Regions from separate parts of the Gracilimonas sp. B-17 genome, predicted to be linked through region 1. Evidence: riboswitches for the same ligand, from Rfam matches in the RefSeq annotation. Region 1 holds a riboswitch; the other holds the start of a gene.

Region 1 (7,676 bases):
CCGTATAGCCGTCCGTTTTCACCAAGCTTGTTTAGTATTTCTTTAGAATGGCCGCCACCACCTAAGGTGCCGTCTATATATATACCATCCTTATCAGTAATGAGGGAATCAACTGATTCGTGAAGCAGTACCGGTATATGTTCTATATATGAGGTCATATCATGCACCATCATTTTCCGGTTCATTACCCATTACCTGTTCAAAAATTTCTTCAAAGGCATCATCATCCAGGGCTGAATCAATTTCCTCCAGTTTATCCGGATCCCATACCTCTATATATTCACCCATTCCCAGAAATACGGCTTTACCATCAATGGAAGCATATTCCATTAGATCTGAGGGAAGAGCTACACGATTTTGTTTGTCTAGTGATACATCTTCAGCATAGCGGAGAAAGTTTCTCTTAGCTAAACGGCCTTTCTTTGTGAAGTTATTGATGCGGGACAGCTTAGCTTCGACATTCTCCCATTCGTCTTCGGGATATAGATAAAGGCAGGGTTCTTGTCCGCGTACCACGGTGAAGCGTTCTTGTGCAGCAGGATTGAGGGATTTGCGTAATTTCGCAGGAAAGGCCACTCGCCCTTTGGCATCTATACTATGCTCGTATTGTCCTTTGAAACTTGGCACGATATCCCGCGTGTTTATGATTGCTAAATAACTGTACAGAGATAAGTCCCCACTATCTCCCACTTCACCCCACAATGTACCCTAAAGAGCCACAATGTGTCAAGACCTTTCCATTAATTCTTTTAAATAGGTTCAGAATGGATTGAGCAGAGGATGAAAATTTATTACTGAAAAGTGTAAAGAGGCTTTCTTTATCAAAAGAAGGCTGATTTTTAGACTCAGGTCAGGTTGTTTGACAGGTAAGAATGAATAGTGGGAGAGAGTGGTAGGATATTTGATTCACAAATACAATATCACTGATAAGGTTAAACCTGTGCTAGAATTTTGATCAATTTCTGCGAGTTTTTACCGGTTAATTTTCAAGTAGATCATACTTCTTCATAATGCCGAGAACCTGATCAATGGGAAGAGCTTTTTGGGTATGTCCACGATCACCTGTCACAGTGGTGGCCATTAATAAAGAATTTAAAATAGCTTCTTCGGTAGCCTCAATGGCTGCAAGGAATAGCGGGGTTGTATCAGAGTTATTCAGCTCCGTATAATTTTGGGTTGAACCGGATCGTTCGGTTTTGATACGAACCTCATCGCTGGTAGAAAATGCGATCACATAATCCCCGCTTCCGTTGGAAGCAAATCCACCTACCCGCGCAACTCCCATAAAAGCCCGTTTGGCCAGTCGTTCAAGATTTCGGGAAAGGAGAGGGGCATCCGTTGCGATCACGATCATGATCGAACCGTCCACATCATAGGGGACTTCGCTGGAGAGGTAGTGATTGTTAAGTTCCTCCCCGACCGGAGCTCCATCTATGGTTAACACGCCACCAAAGTTGGATTGTACTAAAACACCGACAGTATAGCCTCCCAGTTTTTCAGGGATTATTCGGGATGCGGTGCCGATCCCTCCTTTAAAACCCAGGGCTGAGGTTCCGGTCCCGGCTCCCACGCTTCCTTCTTCAACCGGACCTGTTTGGGCATTATCTATAGCTTTAAAAACATGGTTCATGGTCACATGTCTTCCGCGGATGTCATTTAACCAACCATCATTGGTTTCTCCTACTACCGGATTGACAGAACGGACATTTTCATTACCGGGTTGACGCAGTATGTAGTCGGAAATGCCATTAGCTACCGTATGAATACTCAGTGTGTTGGTCAGCCCAATGGGTGTTTCGATCTCACCCAGTTCCTGAACCTGAGTGAATCCCAAAGCCTTCCCAAACCCATTACCCACGTAAACTGCTGCCGGTACGCGAGACCTGAAGAGGTCTCCATCATGTGGCAAGATCATGGTTACACCGGTTCGGATATTGTCACCTTCAATGATCGTGCGGTGCCCAACCTTAACCCCTTCAACATCCGTGATGGCATTCAGGGGGCCGGGCATCAATATTCCCGTTTTAATACCAAGATCTCTGGCACGTTGCCTCTCCTGAGATTGCGCAGTTTGGAGCGATAGGACAGCGGTTAGAACAAGGATCAAGTATCGCATTGAATTGTGGTTTTTGGGAAATCTGTTATTTTGAAAGAAGGTCGTACCAATGAAACAGATATGCAAAAGAAGAGATATAAAAAATATAGGTCAGAAACTGTTCGTTTGAGGTCGTGGGATTATGGATGGAATGGCGTTTATTTTGTAACGATATGTGCAGATCAACGAGTGTGTTTTTTTGGTGAGGTTGTTGGTTTGAATATTGATGATCATTTAGACACCGTAGAGACGCAAAATCTTGCGTCACTACGGTTAAATTCGGAGGATAAGATCGATTCAAATCCAGATGCCAATATGCAGTTGTCCAAAATTGGGTTAATTGCGCAAACCTGCTGGCTGGAGATACCGGATCATTTCCCGTTTGTTAAATTGGGTGAATTTATTGTGATGCCAAATCATGTCCATGGAATAATTATTATTGACAAGGATAATGATGCCCATGATAAGGTAGGATCACAAAATATTGTATCCCAACGAACGGGCAAACAAAAACCCTTGAATAAATTTGGACCTCAATCCAAAAACCTGCTATCCTGAATTTTGAATTTTGAATTTTGAATTTTTCATTTTGAATTCCCCCTAAACCAACCCTCCTATATCAATGATGTCACCCAATACGCCTGCGGCTGTAACCTCTTTTCCGGCGCCCGGTCCCTGTATCACAATAGGTGAGTTGCTATATCTGCGCGTATAGATCTGTATCAGGTTGTCGGTGCCTTTTAAATGGGATAGGGGAGAATCCGACTTCACTTCACTGACGCCGACAGAAATGCCATCCGGGGTGAATTCTCCCACATATCGTAACTTCTTATTGTTGACCAAGGCCTGTGCATTTCTGCTTTTCCAATGGGAATCATAATCAGGCAATTTCTGAAGAAATTCATCGGTTGTCAGAGATACCAGTTTTTCAGGAACCAGCGAATCAACCCGGATCTGTTCTCTTTCAAATTCATAGCCACTTATTCGGGCAAGAATGAGAAACTTGCGCGCAACGTCCTCTCCTGAAAGGTCATCGCGTGGATCAGGCTCCGAGTAGCCGTTAGTTTTAGCATTTTGAACCGACTGACTGAAAGATACTCCCGCCTCCAGTTGATTAAATAAATAGGTCATGGTTCCTGAAACGACCCCTGCTATTTTTGTGATCTCATCCCCGCTGTTAAGCAGGGTTTTGATGGTGCTTACTACAGGAAGGCCGGCACCAACAGCTGTCTCGTACCGGTATTGCGAATTATGATCGCTACAGGTCTTCACGAGTGTATCAAAGTATTCCTGTTCAAAGGTGTTTGCCAGTTTACTGGGTGTGGCTATATGAATACCATGTTGCAGAAGGTCATGGTAAACCCGGGCGACATGTTCACTCCCGGTGGCATCCACAAACACCAGGTCGTGGTCGGCTTTGTCCAGTATCTTTTTGGGGATAGAGTTCCAGTCCGTGTTTGCTCCGCAACAGATATTTGTTGGGTCATTGAGTTGTTCTGCATCCGGTTCCCAGCAAGTGAATCGGCTATTGCAAAATCCTACGATCTCGAGATCATATCTGGGATGTTCTAAATTCCAGATCTGTTCAAGCAGGGTTCCGCCTACTGCGCCGATTCCGGCCAGAAATATGGAAAGCTTTTTCTTGTTCGGTTTTGTTTCAGGGTGTGTTTGTTTTAATGCAAGTGTCATGATGAATGAGATTTTTTGAGTGAGCGAAAAAAGGGTTTTAATTGTGCGTTTAGCTGTTTGAATTCTATAAGAAAGGCATCATGCCCGTAGGGTGAGCTTAATTCAGCAAGGGTGCTGTTCGGCAATAGATCGGCCAGCTCTTTCTGTTCATGAATGGGATAAAGCTGATCACTGTCAAAGCCGACCACTAAAACAGGTATCTTTAGGTTGCCAAGAACCTCCTTAAAGGTTCCCCGATCTCTGGAAACATCATGTGAATCCATAGCCTGAGATAAAATGACATAGGTATTGGCATCAAATCGTTTTGCCAGCTTCTTTCCCTGATATTGCAGATAAGATTCTACCTGATAGATCTGTTTCTCAGGATGGACCCTGCGCGAGAATTTTTCCTCATAGTTTTCAGGGGTACGATAGGTGATCATAGCCATTGCTCTGGCAGCCTCGATCCCTTTGGTGGGAGGATCTTTGGGATCGTAATAACCATGCTTCCATTTTCGATCAGCCCGGATGGCCATCCGTTGTGCCTCACTGATACCAATAGCCCATGGAGAATGAGCTTTCCCCATTACAAAAAGAGCGGCTGATCTAACCCTGTCATCCATAAGGGTAAACTCAAGGGCTGTCATACCTCCCATGGATCCTCCTAACACCAGCTCAATACCCTGAATATTCCATTCATCAAACAAGAGTTGATGAAATGTGACGATATCCCGGATGGTGATGGGAGGGAAATCTGCCTGCCAGGGAGCACCTGTATTAGGGTTGATGGAAGTGGGACCGGTGGAACCATAACAACTTCCCGGAACATTGACGCAAAGAATAAAATGCTCTTCAGGGTCGAGGATACCGTCTTGATCAAATAAACCGCCAAACCATTCGTCAGCCGAAGCATGTCCGGTTAAGGCATGGCAGATAAGGATCACATTGTCTCGTTTTTCATTGAGTGTTCCCCAGCTTTTCCATGCAATATCTACTGAAGAGAAAATATGACCTGATTCTGTAGTCCAGTTTTTCTGTAATGTTGTGACTGCTATTCCTTTGTTCATATTTATTCTGTAAGTGAGCAACCTCGAAGCGTCCGATAGGACCTGCGAGCGTTGCGTGTATAGGTAATAAATTTAAAGCCGAACGCTGCGAGGACCGTTGGACGCTCGCAGGTTCTCCTGAGGTTTGTTTGATAAAAGCGGACATGGATTTCCACCACATCCGCAATGGAGTACAATGGTAGAATTATGCGGTTACCTGCAGTTTGGCAAAGGCCTTTTTGAAATCTTCAATGATATCATCGATATGTTCGATACCAACCGATACACGAATAAGGTCACCCTTTACGCCACTGGCTTTCTGTTCAACCTCATTGAGCTGCTGGTGCGTGGTTGAGGCCGGATGGATGACAAGCGTTTTGGCATCCCCAATGTTTGCCACATGACTTGATAACTTTGTATTCTCAATGAACTCGCGTGCAGCATCATAGCCTCCTTTTACACCAAAAGTGAAAACAGACCCAAACTGCCCGTTTCTCAGATATTTTTTTGCCCTTTCGTGATACTCATGTTCAGGCAGTCCGGTATAGTTGATCCACTCCACAGCTTCATGATCCTTGAGCCAGTTCGCAAGTTTTCGGGCGTTTTCATTATGGCGCTCTACTCTTAGCGACAGTGTTTCTAGTCCTTGTAGCAAGAGGAAACTGTTGAACGGTGATTGGGATGGGCCGAAGTCACGCAGGCCTTCAACCCGTGCCCGAATAGCGAAGGCAATATTCCCAAACGGACCGTCTTCCCCAAATACTTCCCAAAAGTTTAATCCGTGGTAAGAAGGAGAGGGCTCACTGAGTCCTGGAAATTTTCCATTCCCCCAGTTGAAGTTACCGCCATCCACGATCACCCCTCCGATGGAGGTGCCGTGGCCACCGATCCATTTGGTGGCTGAGGCAGTAACAATATTAGCTCCGTGTTTTAAGGGTTGAACCAATGCTCCGCCGGCGCCAAAGGTGTTATCAACGACTAAAGGAATTCCGTGTTCTTTGGCGAGAGTTGAAAGCCCTTCAAAATCAGCGATGTTTCCTCGAGGATTGCCGATCGACTCCACATAGATCGCCTTGGTGTTCTCATCGATGTGTTTGGCGTACGCCTCTACGGTTTCTTCTTCAGCAAAGTGGACATTGATCCCAAGCCGGGGAAGGGAATTCTTGAACTGATTGTAGGTGCCACCGTAAAGGAATTGAGTGGAAACGATATTGTCTCCGGCGTTGGCTAAGTTCGTAATAGCCAGAAACTGAGCAGCCTGCCCGGATGCTGTTGCCACTGCTGCCGTTCCACCTTCCAGGGCAGCCAGTCTTTTTTCAAAAACATCAGTGGTGGGATTCATGATCCTGGTGTAGATGTTCCCGAATTCCCTCAAGGCAAAAAGGTTGGCGGCGTGTTCGGTACTGTCAAAATTGTAGGACGTGGTTTGATAAATTGGTACTGCGCGGGAACCTGTTTCTGAATCAGGTTCCTGACCGGCGTGAAGCTGCAGGGTTTCGAATTTGAAGTCTCGTGTATCTTTTTCGTTGCTCATGATAATTGGTTGTTTGAGTAAGTGTTAGTTGTTTGTTTTGAATCTTCAAAACTGATGATCCTCCTCTGCGAGACTTAATTTGAACTAACAAAAAAAGCCTCTTTCAGAGATGAATCCGAAAGAGGCTTTTCTTACAAAAACCGGGTCTTATCGAACTCATCTTTTCCCTGCACATAACAAGTTATGTGCGGAACAGGATGTGGCACCTTTTCCCCCGCACATAAATGTTTATGAGCGGGAAACGGTTGCCAAGGCTTCACAGGACCTGATCCCTCCACCTTTCGTAATGAGAATGCAACAGTATGTTTAAAGAACGTTGAAAATTAAAGTCACTAAAAAAGCCCTTCTGTGTTACATTCAAAAGGGCTTGTTAACGATCCTCGGTTTATACCAATGCCCTTATGTCTGTGTCATGCACATATACATGCAACACATCATAGAACAAGAGCTGGTGATATTTTGACTTATTAATTTCACGCTTAAAAGCTATGGTAAGATTTTGGTTGGTGCAAATTAAAAATTTATTGTGGTGGATGTGTTTGATTTGACTGAATTTTCAAGTCAGATCGGGTCCTGCAATGTTAGAAGAGTGAAATAGCATTGAGGGTTTTATTGAGCGTTAAAATCATGATCTATTTCCCATATCCCAGGTTCCGAACCCAACCCTCCTTCTCTCTCCATTTTTCCCGGACTTTCACATGCAGCTCCAGATAAACCTGCTTGCCAATAAATTCCTCGATCGATTTACGGGCTTCAATACCCAGTTCTTTGATGGCTGAGCCACCTTTGCCGATCAGCATGCCTTTCTGGGATTTTTGATTCACGATGATATCAGCATGTATCCGGTCGATGTCAGGTTCTGCATCATAAGAAACCACTTCAACTGTACAGGAGTAGGGAATCTCCTGATGAAACTGAAGAAAGATCTGCTCACGTACTAACTCTGAAACAAAAAATCGAACCGGGTGCTCACTGAGGTCTTCTTTTGGATAGAAGGGAGGTCCGGGTAGCAGGCTGGCACGAATGTCTTCCATCAGTTCCTTTACGCCGGTTCCCGCCGTGGCCGAAACAAAATGGGTAGATCGAATCTTTAATTTTTCCTGGATCTCCTCAGCTGATTTTCGGGCTTTCTCTTCATTGGCCACATCCATTTTATTGACCACTAAATAGATCGGCTTGTTGATGGACCTGATCAGTTCGATCACATCATCAGTAGGATGTTTATCCATTGGGTCATGAATGAAAAGAATGACATCTGCATCCGAACGTGCGCGTTCCACGGTTTTCATCATGGCTTTTTGAAGCTCATATTTCGGTGAGATCACCCCGGGGG
Region 2 (7,676 bases), on a different contig from region 1:
TATCATGAACATCCCCTTTTACAGTAGCAAGCAGAACTTTCGGTTGCTCACTGGTATCTTTGTTATCTGCTTTTTCCTGCTCAAGGTACGGGGTCAAGTAAGCCACAGCCTGTTTCATGACCCTGGCACTTTTTACCACTTGCGGAAGAAACATTTTCCCCGATCCGAAGAGGTCACCTACTACATTCATCCCGTCCATTAAAGGTCCCTCAATGACCTGTAACGGGCTTCCATATTTTTGTCGTGCTTCTTCAGCATCCTCTTCAACAAACTCGTTGATGCCCTTCACTAGGGAGTGTTTAATGCGTTCTTCTACGGATTTACTACGCCATTCAAGGTCAGTTCTGCTTTTGGCAGAAGAGCTTTCTCCCTTATACTCCTCTGCAAGTTCGAGCAATCGTTCGGTTGCATCATCCCTGCGATCAAAAAGGACATCCTCAACCCTTTTTAATAGTTCACCGGGTATATCATCGTAAACCTCCAACTGAGTGGGGTTAACGATACCCATATCCATACCATGCTCAATAGCATGGTACAGAAATGCTGAGTGAATAGCCTCCCTTACCCGATCATTACCTCTAAAAGAAAAAGAAACATTGCTTACTCCTCCAATGATATGAGCACCCGGCAGGTTCTCACGGATCCACCTGGCCGCCTGAAAATAATCCAAAGCATTTCGACGATGTTCATCCATGCCGGTTGCAACTGGAAAAATATTCGGGTCAAGGATGATATCTGATGGGTGAAAGCCCGCTTCATCAGTTAAAAGGCTATACGCACGACCGCAAATTTCTTTACGGCGTTCAAACGTATCAGCTTGCCCATCTTCATCAAAGGCCATACAGATAACAGCCGCGCCAAAGCGACGTATGATCTTTGCTCGCTTCAGGAATTCCTCTTCACCATCTTTTAGGCTTATGGAATTTACAACGCCTTTACCCTGCAGGCACTTCAAGCCGGCTAGTATTACTTCCCATTTTGAGGAATCGATCATAATGGGAATCTTCGCAATATCCGGTTCTGAAGCTATGAGATTGAGAAAGTGCGTCATTTCTTTTGCACTATCCAGCATCCCTTCATCCATATTCACATCCAGGATCTGTGCTCCTCCCTGCACTTGATCCAGAGCAACTTTCAGGGCTTTATCATATTCCTGCTGTTTAATATAATTAAGAAAAGTCCTTGACCCCGTAACATTTGTGCGTTCTCCAACATTTACAAAATTGGAGTCTTCAGTGATGATGAGAGGTTCAAGTCCGCTTAGTGTAAGTGGTAGTGTTTTCATTTAGCTACAACAATATTTAAAATTCCAGCTCATCATTTGTCGACTCCCAGTTCATCCGGCGAATGGTTGTCAACGCTCATGCTTTTTGGTTCATCGGACGACTTAGAAATCTGTTTATAGTTTATAAGGTTAACTTCAGTCGTCAGATAATGTATTAGATCAAATTTCATATCACTTCACCCCTATTTGAAGCTTTCTGGGTTCATACTGAGCTGCGAGTTCAGCCATTTTAGAGATATGCTTTGGAGTGGTTCCGCAACAACCACCGAGAAGATTTACTATACCTTCTTCCAGGTATTTTTTTACTTCATTGGTCATCTCTTCCGGTCCCTGATCGTATTCCCCAAATTCGTTTGGTAGTCCGGCATTAGGATAAGCACTAATATAAAACGGAGAACGATTCGCCAGTTCTTTCAGATAGGGAAACAATTGTTCAGCACCCAGTGCGCAATTAAATCCTACACTCAATATGGGAGCATGAGAAACGGAGATCAAAAAAGCCTCAACAGTTTGACCTGATAATGTCCTGCCTGATGCATCTGTAATAGTTCCTGATACCATCACAGGTATAGGCATCTTAGTTTCATCAAAAAGTTCCTGAATAGCATAAAGTGCCGCTTTAGCATTTAGAGTATCAAATATCGTTTCAACCAATAAAGCATCTGCTCCGCCATCAACGAGACCTCGTGCCTGTTCCTTATAGGCTTCTGCCAATTCATCAAAGGTAATAGCGCGGTACGCAGGATCGGTGACCTCAGGGGAAATTGAAGCTGTTCTATTAGTTGGGCCCATTGAACCGATCACAAATCTTGGTTTATCAGGGTTCTTGATGGTGAATTTATGGGTGGCCTCTTTGGCTATCTCTGCCGACCTTTTGTTTAGTTCATACACAATCGATTCAAGGCCATAATCTGCCTGTGCTACGCTGGTTCCACTGAATGTATTGGTTTCAACCAGGTCTGCACCGGCTTCCAGGTATTCTTCATGAATTGCCTGAATAATATCCGGTTTCGTCAGACTAAGCAGATCATTATTTCCCTGAAGGTCATCAGGATGATCTTTGAAGCGCTTTCCACGAAAATCGGCCTCATCCAGCTTATACCTTTGTATCATAGTGCCCATTGCACCGTCAAGGATCAAAACTCTCTGTTGTAATGCGTCTTCTATATTCACTCTTTCCTAATTAGATTAACTTATACAGAAAGAGTCGGTGAGTGATCAGCTCGCTTATCTTTCTCCTAACATAATGCTCTATGTTTGGAGTGGGAATTGGCACCTGCCTCCTATTTAAAAAAGTGGTTGCCAAGACGTCATCGGGCCCATCCCTCAGTCTTTCTCTATAAGCATTCAGTAAATTCTAATTTAATATAATGCTCTTTGAGCCACTGAGCAACATGTTATAAAGACTGATCCCGGAATTTGAATTGAAACTTAATATGCGGGTGTCAATTGATGGTCTAAGGTTAAATTTTTAAACCAATTCATAGACAAATGAAGCACCAGAATAATCCACTTTAATCTACAACTCCGTTCTGACCCCAAAGTGTACTTTGCCATTGGTAAAATTCTCTTCAGGTGAGATAGCATAGGTAAATTTGAGACGCCCTATTCGAGTTTGATAACTCAAACCAAAACCTAAGGAGTACAACTTACCTGTGCTCATGAAATCGTTGTTGGTTTCATTGAATAATATTGGACGTTGGTAGGCACCATAAGCTCCAAATGCGAATAGGAACGACTGCCTGTCCAATAGAAACTGATATTCCACATCACCCCATAGTAACTGTCCCGCCCGGAATTGGTCTTCCGCATATCCGCGAAAGGAATTGCCCCCACCAAAACGAGTCAGATCATTTAGCGTTACACGGTCAGCCTCCAGTATAAACCCATGCAACGAAAGTGCGATCACACTACGATCAAACACCGAGAAATATTGCCGGGCTTCCAACTCCAGAATATTTTGTGCAAAAATTCCTGTTGAATCATCCTGAAGATCTTTATGTGCAATACCATAGCTTATGGATATGGAATTACCTTTTGTGGGCACATCGTATCGATCAAGGTTCGTGTATTCGAAACCAAGACGAGCCGTGCGCTTACTACCATCCGGTTCCACAACTACCGGTAAACCAGAACCCGATATTGATGACTGAAATTGGATACCACCGATAAGTTTGAAACCCCCTGAGACTCGATAAGATCCTTCTAACTGAAACTGTCGCGATTGATAGGTCGTATCGTTCTGATAAATATTAAAGCCTGCTGAAAGACCAATGGGAAAACTTCCGATCCAATTCTGCCAAATACCCACATCCAGCTCACTGGTTTCGGGTCTTAATCTTTGATATTGAAAACTGAGTCCACTACCCTCTGTTAATACATTCCAGAAAGATAACTCCAAATCACCCACTATCTGCCCATTTCCCTTGGGATTAGGAACGTAACCAAGTAATCCATCCAATTGATTCAGCGTACGTTCCTGTACCTTAAATACGATCACCGGCTCTCCACCTCGTAATAATATCTGTCCTTCTTCAACATCATTAAACAACTCACTGGCAACCAGGTTGGCTCTTAAATATCGAAGATAATCCGGGGTAATGATTTCCCCTGCCTGAAATCTGGATATTTTCCTCAGATACTCTTGTGAATTAGATCGATGTCCGGAGAAATAGATTCCCGCAGCTTCAGATCTTTCTCCTGGATCCAATTGCAGAGTAATAGATATGGTACATTCATGGTAATCGGGTGAAAAACGTTCTATACCACTTTTAGCAAATGGATAACCATCTTGATTCAGTTCAACGATCAACCTTAGTATCTCATTTTGGAGTACGTTTTGGGTATAATCGATCTCCGGGTAAATAGTGCGTACCGAATCCGTTTCCCCTATATATTTGATCGTTATTTTTTGAAGCTGAAATTTGCAATTACGCGTGATCACAGCACAGGTACTCCCAATTGAATCAATTTCAGCATTCAAATAACCTTCTGCGGCAAGCCATTTGATCAAAATTTCACGACTTGTGGCTATTCCCTCAGTTATTCGATTCTCCAGGGAATCCGGATACGTGATCTCGATCCCATTTTCATAGATACGATAATTGGTTTCCTGAGCATTTAAATTGGCCGTGGATAAAATCATCACACAAATAAATAGGAAACCTTGCTTGCTGTACATGTGCCAAATCTACATTGATTTTTGCTTTAGTGCAGAATGAAGGAAGGAATATCCAACACCCAGGGCCCATAGAGTAAAATGAGCATTCGTTATTCTGGGTTTGTTCATGGGTATTCAGAAAAAACATACATAAAAAAATCAACGGCTTGTCAAACCATTGCAATTAACTCGTATATTTGAGTTCTTTTTATCCCGTTATCCCACTAATTAATTACGACGTGCACCCTGCCTAATGAAGAATAACTATTTCGACCTCATTGACCAAACCTACCACTTTCCTCAAAACGGTTTTGAGCTGGTAGATGGTACTCTACATTTCAATGGTGTGGATCTCCATGAACTCATTCAAAAATACGGAACCCCTTTTAAAGTCTCCTACCTCCCTAAGATCAGGGAAAAGATCGCACAGGCACGGCTTTGGTTTAATAAGGCAATCGATGAAAATAATTACTCCGGCAAGTATGAGTTCTGTTACTGTACCAAATGCTGCCATTTTAATCATGTGGTTCGCACAGCTTTGAAAGAAAATGTTTCATTGGAGACTTCATCCTCATTTGATATCGATCTTATCCAAAACCTATATAATAAAGGGGTATTCAATTCGGATAAGATCATTGTACACAATGGATATAAAACTGATGATTATGTCAAAAAGATAGGCCGTTTGATCAACAGTGGTTTCAGGAATTCAATAACTGTTCTGGATAATGCCAGGGAACTCGATAAACTGTCAGAATTAGAAACTGAGCATCCTATTAAGATCGGATTACGAATTTCTATTGAGGAAGACCCACAAGCTTCCTACTATACTTCCCGGTTAGGGATCAATAAACGTGAGATCATTGATTTTATAAAGGATAAGATACTCGATAATAACAACGTAGAGCTGGTGATGGTACATTTCTTTGTTGATTCCGGAATCAATGATACTATGTATTACTGGAACGAGTTCAAAAAAGCGTTGAGTCAATTTACCAGGATCAAGCAACTTGTCCCAACCGTTAAAGCCTTGAATATTGGCGGTGGGTTTCCGATCCAAAACAGCCTGAATTTTGATTTTGATTACGAATATATCACCGGTGAGATCGTAAGGAACATACAGGAAGCTTGCCAGGATGCAAATGTTGAGGAACCGGATATTTTCACTGAATTTGGTAAATATACAGTTGGTGAAAGTGGTGCAGTAATCTTTCAGGTACTTGAACAGAAACAACAAAATGATACCGAGTTATGGTATCTGGTTGATAACAGTTTGATGAATACGATCCCCGATGCCTGGTCCATCAACGAAAAATTCATATTGCTTCCACTTAATAAATGGGAAAACCAATATAAGCGTGTAAATATTGGTGGTATCAGCTGCGATCATTCAGATTATTACAATTCTGAAGAACTCAACCAACAAGTGTTGTTGCCCGCTTATTCCAATGATGAGAAAGAACCACTCTATATTGGATTCTTCCATACCGGGGCTTATCAGGATTCCATTAGCGGATATGGCGGTATCAAGCATTGCCTCATTCCCTCACCAAAACATATTGTAGTTGATAAGGATGAGAATGGCCATATGTTTGATTACGTATATCGTGACGAACAAACCGTTGATAACATGCTTAATATTTTAGGATACAATGACTAACCAAGATCCAGTTTATGCCGGCATTACCGGCGATCATAACAAATTTGAGAACGCATCCGTCCTTCTTCAGTCCATTCCCTATGATGGTACCAGCACTTGGGGAAAAGGAGCCGATAAAGGTTTTGATGCATTTTTGGATGCATCGGAAAATATGGAGATCTACGATATTGAAACAGATAGCGAAGTCTATAAAAAAGGCGTTCATATTCTGGAACCGATCAAAGAGAATTCATCTCCCGAAGCAGTGTTTAAGGCTGTTTATGACCATACAAAAGAACTTTTAAAAACCGATAAGTTTCTGACCTTTTTTGGTGGCGAACATTCGATAAGTATTGGGGTTATAAAGGCTTATTATGAAGCCTACCCGGATGTAACCATCCTGCAGCTAGATGCACATACCGACCTTAGGCCGGAGTTTCATGGATCACCATATAATCATGCCTGTGCTGTTTTTGATGCCTCACAGCATACAAATCTGATCCAGGTCGGTATAAGAAGTATGGATTCTGTTGAACTCCCATATCTGGACAGGAATAAATGCTACTTTGCAGAAGACATGTACGGGCAAACAGACTGGATGGATGATTCCATAAGTAAAATGACCGATCGGGTTTACATCACCCTGGATCTGGATGTATTCGATCCATCTATAATGCCGGCTACCGGCACGCCTGAACCCGGGGGACTGAATTGGAACACGTTAATCAGGTATTTAAAAAAGGTATTCGATCAAAAGGATGTAGTTGGTTTTGATATTGTAGAACTTGCCCCGATCGAAAATTTTACTGCCCCTCAGTTTCTTGCCGCCAAATTATACTACAAAATGCTAAGCTATAAATTTGCTAACTCATGAGTAACAAAGGACCTATTTCAGATTTCATAACTCATCATTACAGACATTTTAACGCAGCCTCATTGGTTGATGCTGCAAAGGGTTACGAGGATCAGCTAATTTCAGGATCAAAGATGATGATCACCCTGGCCGGTGCTATGAGTACTGCAGAATTAGGCCTCTCTCTGGCTGAAATGATACGACAGGATAAGGTACACATCATTACCTGTACCGGAGCCAATTTAGAAGAAGACGTCTTTAACCTGGTGGCCCACGATTACTACAAACGTATACCAAATTATAGAGACCTGAGCCCCGAAGATGAGCAGGAATTACTGGATCAGCATTTTAATAGAGTGACTGACACTTGTATTCCTGAAGAAGAAGCCATGCGGCGCATTGAAGAACATCTTGTAAAACGATGGGTTAAAGCCACTGAGAATGGAGAGCGTCATTTCCCGCACGAGTATTTTTATGATCTCTTGTTAAGCGGTGACCTTGAAGATGACTATCAGATCGATCCAAAGAATTCATGGCTCCTCGCTGCTGCTAAAAAAAATATTCCGGTCATTGTACCTGGTTGGGAAGACTCAACTTGTGGTAATTTCTTTGCATCTCATTGCATTGAAGGCAGAACCATCCCTTCGGCAACCAAATCAGGCATTGAATACATGATGATGCTGGCTGATTGGTATAAAAATAATGCTAAAAACGGAGTTGGTTTCTTTCAGATCGGTGG

Evidence for each region. Region 1 has a riboswitch for S-adenosylmethionine ahead of AC13FX_RS06375 (O-acetylhomoserine aminocarboxypropyltransferase/cysteine synthase family protein). Riboswitches for the same ligand answer to the same signal wherever they lie in the genome.
Region 2: it holds a riboswitch for S-adenosylmethionine, as region 1 does, so the genes downstream of both, AC13FX_RS13665 (homocysteine S-methyltransferase family protein) here and AC13FX_RS06375 (O-acetylhomoserine aminocarboxypropyltransferase/cysteine synthase family protein) in region 1, are expected to answer to the same signal.

Annotation. Positions count from the first base shown of each region.
Region 1 is NZ_JBSXOA010000011.1:348,948-356,623, forward strand. It holds gene rsmH (16S rRNA (cytosine(1402)-N(4))-methyltransferase RsmH) at 1-170, opposite strand, end outside; gene mraZ (division/cell wall cluster transcriptional repressor MraZ) at 160-627, opposite strand; gene AC13FX_RS06355 (DmpA family aminopeptidase) at 980-2,116, opposite strand; gene AC13FX_RS06360 (hypothetical protein) at 2,177-2,653, shown strand; gene AC13FX_RS06365 (homoserine dehydrogenase family protein) at 2,696-3,784, opposite strand; gene metX (homoserine O-acetyltransferase MetX) at 3,781-4,830, opposite strand; gene AC13FX_RS06375 (O-acetylhomoserine aminocarboxypropyltransferase/cysteine synthase family protein) at 5,015-6,343, opposite strand; SAM riboswitch class I at 6,497-6,636, opposite strand; gene era (GTPase Era) at 6,976-7,676, opposite strand, start outside.
Region 2 is NZ_JBSXOA010000012.1:1,213,420-1,221,095, forward strand. It holds gene metH (methionine synthase) at 1-1,285, opposite strand, end outside; gene AC13FX_RS13665 (homocysteine S-methyltransferase family protein) at 1,457-2,458, opposite strand; SAM riboswitch class I at 2,510-2,631, opposite strand; gene AC13FX_RS13670 (BamA/TamA family outer membrane protein) at 2,805-4,466, opposite strand; gene AC13FX_RS13675 (type III PLP-dependent enzyme domain-containing protein) at 4,699-6,105, shown strand; gene speB (agmatinase) at 6,098-6,958, shown strand; gene AC13FX_RS13685 (deoxyhypusine synthase family protein) at 6,955-7,676, shown strand, end outside.